One region of the Bradyrhizobium sp. CCBAU 53338 genome, then DNA from elsewhere that is predicted to be linked to it. Evidence: predicted binding sites of a transcription regulator. Region 1 holds the regulator's gene; the other holds the start of a gene.

Region 1 (4,208 bases):
CGCCGAACGCACGCCGCCCTCGCCCTGGATCGGCTCGATCAGGATGCCGGCGGTGTGCGGACCGATCGCCTTCTTCACGGCCTCAATGTCGCCATGCGGGATCTGGTCGAAACCGTCCATCGGCGGACCAAACCCTTCGAGATATTTTGCCGATCCCGTTGCGGCCAGCGTCGCCAGCGTGCGGCCGTGGAAGGCGCCCTCGAAGGTGACGATGCGGTAGCGCTCCGGATGGCCCTTGGAGAAATGATGATGGCGAACCAGCTTGATCACGCCCTCCAGCGCCTCGGCGCCGGAATTGCAGAAGAAGACGAAGTCCGCAAAGCTCTCGTTGCACAGGCGCGCGGCGAGCTTCTCGCCATCCGGGCTCTGGAACAGATTGGACATGTGCCAGAGCTTGGTCGCCTGCTCCTGCAACGCCTTGACGAGCGCAGGATGGGCATGGCCGAGCGCGTTCACGGCGACGCCCGAGGTGAAATCGAGATAGCGATCGCCATTGGTTGCGATCAACCAGACGCCTTCACCGCGCTCAAAACCGATGTCGGCCCTGGCAAAAACGGGGAGCAAATGCGGCGCTGCGCTGTTGGTCATGACGATCACTTGATTGTTGCGGACGGCCGACGCGTGCATTGCGCAACGCACCATTGACCGGCCCGGAAAACGAAACGTGCCGCCTTTTAAGGGCGGCACGCACGGCCATTTTAGGCCTGGTGATCCGGGTGTCAATGCCGCCCGGAAAGCCTCGCGAAACGCCGAATCCGTAGTCTTGCGGTGACGATTTTGCAGGATTTTCGCCACGGAACATGTGGAAGCGAGTCGGCGGACTCTTGCGCGCGAGTCACGCCATATTGTAGCGTTTGGCTTGTCAGATACGACATCTCGTGCAGCGGTTCTGATCCCAAGAGTCCTCATGTACCGGCGTAAACGTTCGGGCGCACTTCGCGCGCCCGGCGAGCCTTAAGGGATTCCGGCGGCACGGGTTTTTCGAGGCTTAGGCATTCGTTGTGCGGCCCCAGGATGGCGGGCGCGCGGCGAAGGAAAGGGTGCAATGACGGTTTTGACCTGGTCCGACGATCGCGTCGAGCAGCTGAAAAAGCTCTGGGAGGCCGGACTTTCGGCCAGCCAGATCGCCGCCGAGCTTGGGAATGTCACCCGTAACGCCGTGATCGGAAAGGTGCACAGGCTCGGCCTGTCCGGCCGCGCCAAGAGCCCCTCGTCAGCGGCTCCGCGGCCACGCAAGGCACGTCCTGCGCAGCACATGATGCGGGTGAGCAGGCCGATCGCGCGCGGCAACACCGCACTGGCGCAGGCCTTCGAGGTCGAGGTCGAGGCCGAACCCGTTACCTACGACAACGTGGTGCCGATGAGCCAGCGGCTCTCGTTGCTCGAGCTGAACGAAGCCACCTGCCACTGGCCGGTGGGCGATCCCTCGAGCCCGGATTTCTTCTTCTGCGGCGGCAAGGCCCTGTCCGGCCTGCCCTACTGCGCCCAGCACTCGCGCGTTGCGTATCAGCCGGCAGCCGATCGCCGCCGCGCACCGGCCAAGCCCGGCACGCGCTGAGTACAGCTTGAGACCGACATCGTCCCGGCACCGGCCGGGGCGAAAAAGAAAAGCGCGCCACCGAGCGCGCTTTTTTTGTTTTGCTTGCGGGCAGCTAGGTAGCTAGCCGGAGGCCTGCTCGGCCTTCGCGAAGCGATCGTCGAGCGCGTAGCCCGCGCCGCGGACGGTGCGGATCGGGTCCTGCTCGCGGCCGAGATTGAGCAGCTTGCGCAGGCGGCCGATATGCACGTCGACGGTGCGCTCGTCGATATAGATGTCGCGGCCCCAGACGCTGTCGAGCAGCTGCTCGCGCGAGAACACGCGGCCGGGATGCTCCAGGAAGAACTCGAGCAGACGGTATTCGGTCGGGCCGAGATCGATCGGCCGGCCCGAGCGCGCCACGCGGCGCTTTTCGCGGTCGAGCTCGATGTCGCCGAAAGCAAGCACGGTCGCGAGCCGCTCCGGGCTGGCGCGCCGCAGCAGCCCCTTCACGCGCGCCAGCAGCTCGGGCACCGAGAACGGCTTGACGATGTAATCGTCGGCGCCGGTCGCAAGGCCCCGCACCCGTTCGCTCTCCTCGCCGCGCGCAGTGAGCATGATGATCGGCAGCTGCTTGGTGTCGGACCGCGTCCGCAAGCGGCGGCACAGCTCGATGCCCGACAGCCCCGGCAGCATCCAGTCGAGCACAATCAAATCGGGGATATGCTCCTTGAGGCGGGTGTCGGCGTCGTCGCCGCGCATCACCGTCTCGACGTCATAGCCGTCGCCTTCGAGGTTGTAGCGGAGAAGCTCGGTGAGAGCTTCCTCGTCCTCGACCACCATAATGCGTGCGCCCATGGTCTGGTCGCTCCTTGCCTGATCAGGTGTTCGGGACCGTCGTGGCGAACGTCGTCATGTCGCCCTTCGGCCGCTTGTCGGTGATCGCCTGGCCTTCGATCATGTAGAACACGGTCTCGGCAATGTTGGTGGCATGATCGCCGATCCGTTCGATGTTCTTGGCGCAGAACATCAGGTGGATGCAGAACGAGATGTTGCGCGGATCCTCCATCATGTAGGTGAGGAGTTCGCGGAACAGCGAGGTGCAGATGGCGTCGACTTCCTCGTCGCCCTTCCACACCGCCATCGCCGCCGGCAGATCGTGCGCGGCATAGGCGTCCAGCACCGACTTGACCTGCTGCTGCACGAGGTCGGTCATGTGCTCGAGGCCGCGGAACAGTTTGAGCGGATGGAAATCCGTCTCCAGCGCCGCGACGCGCTTGCCCATGTTCTTGGCGAGGTCGCCGATCCGCTCGAGATCGGTCGCAACGCGCATGGCGCCGACGATCTCGCGCAGGTCCACCGCCATCGGCTGGCGGCGTGCGATGGTGAGCACGGCGCGCTCCTCGATTTTCCTCTGCAGCGTGTCGAGCTCGGCGTCGATGGTGACGACGCGCTGGCCGAGCGCGACGTCGCGGCGGATCAGGGCATCGACGGAATCGACGATCATGCGCTCGGCGATGCCGCCCATCTCGGCCACCAGGCGGGTGAGCTCCTGGAGGTCGGTGTCGAAGGCTTTTGCGGTATGTTCAGAACCCATGTCCCGTCTCCTCAGCCGAACCGGCCGGTGATGTAATCCTGCGTGCGCCGGTCGGACGGCGACGTGAAGATCTTGCTGGTGTCGTCGAACTCGATCAGTTCGCCGAGATACATGAAGGCGGTCTTGTCGGAGACGCGGGCCGCCTGCTGCATGTTGTGGGTGACGATCGCGATCGTGTAGTTCTCGGACAGTTCCTGGATCAGTTCCTCGACCTTGGCGGTCGAGATCGGATCGAGCGCCGAACAGGGCTCGTCGAACAGGATCACCTCGGGCCGCACGGCGACGGTGCGGGCGATGCAGAGGCGTTGCTGCTGGCCGCCGGAGAGCGACAGGCCCGAGGCGTTGAGCTTGTCCTTGACCTCGTTCCACAGCGCGCCGCCGCGCAGCGCCTTCTCGACGCGACCGTCCATCTCGGACTTCGAGATCTTCTCGTAGAGACGGATGCCGAAGGCGATGTTCTCGTAGATCGTCATCGGGAACGGCGTCGGCTTCTGGAACACCATGCCGACGCGGGCGCGCAGCAGGTTGAGATCGAGCTTCGGGTCGAGGATGTTGGTCTGGTCGAGCATGAGCTGACCGGTGACGCGCTGGCCCGGATAAAGGTCGTACATCCGGTTGAAGATGCGCAGCAGGGTCGACTTGCCGCAGCCCGACGGCCCGATAAAGGCCGTGACGCGGTTGGTGCCGAGCGCCAGGTTGATGTTCTTCAGCGCGTGGTGTTCGCCGTAATAGAAGTTGAGATTGCGCACCGTCACCTTGGCCGGGGCCTCCGGCAACGGCTGCTGCGATGCCAGATGAGCGTTGGAACTCACGGATACGGACAGATCGGTCATTTTACGGTCCTCTCGGCGCCAAGAATGCGCGCGCCAATGTTCAAGGCAAGCACGGTGAGCGTGATCAGCAGGGCGCCGCTCCAGGCGAGTTGCTTCCAGTACTCGTAGGGGCTCTGCACGAAGTTGTTGATGGTGACAGGCAGGTTCGCCATCGTCTTGGTGAGGTCCAGGCTGAAGAACTGGTTCGACAGCGCGGTGAACAGCAGCGGCGCAGTCTCACCCGCAACGCGCGCGGTCGCGAGCAGCACGCCGGTGATCAGGC
Region 2 (4,208 bases), 2.6 Mb from region 1:
CGGTCTCGCCGCCGATCAGAGCGCAGCCGGACTCGCGGCAGCCTTCGGCGACGCCGGCGACGATCGCAGCCGTCGCCTCCGGGTCGAGCTTACCGCAGGCGAAATAGTCCAGGAAGAACAGCGGCTCGGCACCCTGGACCACGAGGTCGTTGACGCTCATCGCGACGAGGTCGATGCCGATTCCGCCATGCAGGCCGGTCTCGATCGCGATCTTGACCTTGGTCCCGACGCCGTCGGTGGCCGCAACCAGGACGGGGTCCTTGAATCCGGCCGCCTTGAGGTCGAACAAGCCGCCGAATCCGCCGATCTCGGCGTCGGCGCCCGGCCGTGCGGTGGCGCGCACCATCGGCTTGATCAGGTCGACGAGGCGGTTGCCCGCGTCGATATCCACGCCTGAATCGGCGTAGGTGAGGCCGTTTTTGCGGTCGGTCATGCCCGATTTCCAGTGGGTTTGCGGCTGGTTACGTCGAATTCCGGGGACACGCAATGGCAAGCGTGGCGCCCCGCCCTATACTATGTAGATATCAACCGGTTCAGCCTCCAAGGGCCGGATTTCGAGGTCAAGTCGGGTGCCGGGAAGCGCCGCGTGAGTATTCCGAACATCATTACCCTGGGCCGCATCATGCTGGTCCCGATCATCGTCTGGGCCATCGTGTCGAGCCAAATGGAGGTGGCATTCGCCGTCTTCCTGATCGCGGGCTTCAGCGACGCGGTCGACGGTTTCCTCGCCAAGCGCTTCAACATGGCCAGCGAACTCGGCGCCCTGCTCGACCCGTTGGCCGACAAGGCACTGCTGGTGTCGATCTACCTGTCGCTCGGCATCTGGGGCGACATCCCCCGCTGGATCGTGATCCTGGTGGTCTCCCGCGACATCATGATCGTCACCGCGGTGATCGTGTCCTGGCTGTTCGACAAGCCGGTCGAGATGAGGCCCTCGAAGGTCTCCAAGCTCAACACAGCCGCACAGGTCGCGTACGCGGCGCTGGTGCTGGCCGCGCTCGCCTTCGGCTTCAAGCCGACGCCCTATGATATAATCCTCATGGGCTTCGTCACGCTGTTCACGCTGTCCTCCGTATCGCTCTATCTGGTCGAGTGGCTGCGGCACATGAGCACGATCGAAGCCAAATGAGAGGGACGCGGCCCCGTAAAAGGCCAACTCCCGATCGAATAAATCGAATCTCTTTCAGTTAGCGCCGGCGTGCCGGCACGGAGCAGAGCAAGCGTGGCAGGCCGCGTTCACCCCCGACAATTGGCATTTTCGCTTCCGCATGCGGAAAGCCTCAGCCGGGACAATTTCCTCGAGGGCCCTGCCAACGCCGCCGGCCTTGCCCTGATCGACGGCTGGCCCGAATGGCCAAACCGGATCATGTGGCTCGCCGGACCCGAAGGCTCAGGCAAGAGCCATCTCGCCGCGATCTGGGCCGAGGTATCAGGCGCCCGCTCCACCACTGCCAATGCGCTGAGCGCCCCTGACGTGCCCGGCGCGCTCGCGACCGGCGCGCTGGTGGTCGAGGATCTCAAAGCCGGTGATTTTGACGAGCGCGCCCTTTTCCATCTGATGAACCTCGCCCGCGAGGACGGCGCCTACATGCTGTTCACCGGACGTGAGCCGCCGGCGGCAATCGAAGTCGAGCTCCGCGACCTCAGATCCCGGTTTCGGACGATTCCCCTTATTTCGCTGCTGCCGCCTGACGACCAGCTGTTCCGCGGCCTGATCATCAAGTTCTGCGCCGACCGCCAGCTCACGGTGGACGAAACCGTGGTGAGCTACCTCGCGACCCGGCTCGAGAGGTCCTCAGCCGCGGCCAGGCGCGCCGTGGAACTGCTCGATGGCGAGGCCCTGCGGCTTGGCCGCCCCGTCACCCGTGCGCTCGCCGCTGAGTTGCTTCGCGACGTCTGACCGCCAGGCGGCGCTTGGCCCCCAGGCCCGCTTGACGCGGCTCTGCAGCGGAACATCAATGTCATCGAAACGTCATCGCACTAACACATGCTCCGGCCGGTTTTGCGCATAAGTCGCAAATTGGGGCAAACTGGATGGACCGACTTCTCATGGACTCCGCGCAAGATGTTGAAACAAAAGAGAAAGCAACGGAGACCGAGAGCCTGCCGGCGATCGCCTCGAGCCCTGAGCGATTCATCAATCGCGAGCTGTCCTGGCTGCATTTCAACCGCCGCGTCCTCGAGGAATCGGTCAACGCCAGCCACCCCATGCTGGAGCGGGTGCGATTCCTGTCGATTTCGGCAAATAATCTCGACGAGTTCTTCATGGTCCGCGTTGCCGGCATCAAGGCGCAGGTCCGCGAGGGCATTGCCGAGCGCGCGCCTGACGGCCTGACCCCGTCCGAGCAGCTCGCCCTGATCAACCGCACCGTGTCGCAGCTTGCCAGCGATCAGCAGGCGATCTGGCGCGACCTGCGGGGCACGCTCGCCGATGTCGGCATCGTGCTGGTCGACGGCAAGGAGGTCACCAAGGCGGAGCGGACCTGGCTCGAGGACTACTTCCTCAACAACGTCTTCCCGCTGCTGACGCCGCTGGCGATCGATCCGGCCCACCCCTTCCCGTTCATCCCGAGCCTCGGCTTCACCATCGCGCTCCAGCTGACGCGCGAGGCCGACGGCAAACCGATGAACGCGCTGATCCGCATGCCCGGCAAGATCGACCGCTTCATCCGCCTGCCGGCCGAGGGCAAGGTTCGCTTGATCTCGCTGGAGCAGTTGACCGGCCTGTTTATCAACCGCCTGTTTCCGGGCTACAGCCTCCACGGCCAGGGCGCCTTCCGCATCATCCGCGACTCCGAGCTCGAAATCGAGGAAGAGGCCGAAGACCTCGTCCGCCTGTTCGAGACCGCGCTGAAGCGCCGCCGCCGCGGATCGGTGATCCGGCTCGAAATCGACGCCAAGATGCCGGAGCAGCTGCGCAGCTTCGTGCAACACGCCCTGTCCGCCGCCGACGACGAGGTGTTCCTGGTCGACGGCGTGCTCGCCATGAACGAGCTGTCGCAGCTCACCCGGCTCGACCGGCCCGACCTCGAATTCACCCCTTACGTGCCGCGCCATCCCGAGCGCGTGCGCGAGCATGGCGGCGACATCTTCGCCGCCATCAGGCAGAAGGACCTGATCGTCCATCATCCCTACGAATCCTTCGACGTGGTGGTGCAGTTCCTGCAACAAGCCGCGCGCGACCCTGACGTCGTCGCGATCAAGCAGACGCTCTATCGCACCTCCAACAATTCGCCGATCGTGCGCGCCCTCGCCGAAGCGGCCGAAGCCGGCAAGTCCGTGACCGCGCTGATCGAGCTGAAAGCGCGCTTCGACGAAGAGGCCAACATCCGCTGGGCGCGCGACCTGGAACGTGCCGGCGTGCAGGTCGTCTACGGCTTCCTCGAATTGAAGACGCACGCAAAGCTCTCGATGGTGGTGCGCCGCGAGGGCGGCAGCCTCACCACCTACGTCCATACAGGCACCGGCAACTATCACCCGGTGACCGCACGTATTTATACGGACCTCTCCTACTTCACCTCAGAACCGACCATCGGCCGCGACGCTGCTCGCGTGTTCAACTTCATCACGGGCTACGCCGCGCCGAGCGATCTGGAAAAGATGGCGGTCTCGCCGCTGACCCTGCGCAAGCGCATCATCGAGCATATCCAGGGCGAGACCGAGCACGCCCGTCACGGCAAGCCTGGTGCGGTCTGGATGAAGATGAATGCGCTCGTCGACCCCGACATCATCGACGCGCTGTACGAAGCGTCACAGGCCGGCGTGCAGGTCGAGCTGGTGGTACGCGGTATCTGTTGCCTCAGGCCCGGAATCCCTGGCCTGTCGGAAAACATCCGCGTCAAGTCGATCATTGGGCGTTTCCTGGAACACGGCCGAATCTACTGCTTCGGCATGGGCCAGGGCCTGCCGAGCGCGAAAGCGGCTGTGTATATCTCGTCGGCCGATATGATGCCGCGCAACCTCGACCGCCGCGTCGAGGTGCTGTGTCCGCTGCAAAATCCCACGGTGCATCAGCAGGTTCTCGAACAGATCATGGTCGCGAACCTGAAGGACAATGAGCAGAGCTGGCAATTGTTGCCGGACGGGTCCTCAACGCGTATGAAGGCCGCGAAGGGCGAGGAGCCTTTCAACGTGCACAATTACTTCATGACAAATCCGAGTCTGTCTGGCCGTGGAAAGTCGCTCAAGGAATCCTCGCCGCGCCGTCT

Evidence for each region. Region 1 encodes PhoB, which activates phosphate uptake and scavenging genes when phosphate is short. Its sites were predicted from a motif close to TGTCATNNANCTGTCAT; they were not measured.
Region 2: XH90_RS21060 (RNA degradosome polyphosphate kinase) is a predicted target of PhoB. The motif match lies at 1,960-1,976, and genes of this name have one in related genera.

What each region holds. Positions count from the first base shown of each region.
Region 1 covers NZ_CP030048.1:7,022,046-7,026,253, forward strand. The annotation lists gene XH90_RS33065 (aspartate aminotransferase family protein) at 1-588, opposite strand, end outside; gene XH90_RS33070 (GcrA family cell cycle regulator) at 1,046-1,558, shown strand; gene phoB (phosphate regulon transcriptional regulator PhoB) at 1,661-2,374, opposite strand; gene phoU (phosphate signaling complex protein PhoU) at 2,397-3,113, opposite strand; gene pstB (phosphate ABC transporter ATP-binding protein PstB) at 3,125-3,946, opposite strand; gene pstA (phosphate ABC transporter permease PstA) at 3,943-4,208, opposite strand, start outside.
Region 2 covers NZ_CP030048.1:4,454,749-4,458,956, forward strand. The annotation lists gene purM (phosphoribosylformylglycinamidine cyclo-ligase) at 1-433, opposite strand, end outside; gene XH90_RS21050 (CDP-alcohol phosphatidyltransferase family protein) at 587-1,129, shown strand; gene XH90_RS21055 (DnaA ATPase domain-containing protein) at 1,223-1,900, shown strand; gene XH90_RS21060 (RNA degradosome polyphosphate kinase) at 2,050-4,208, shown strand, end outside.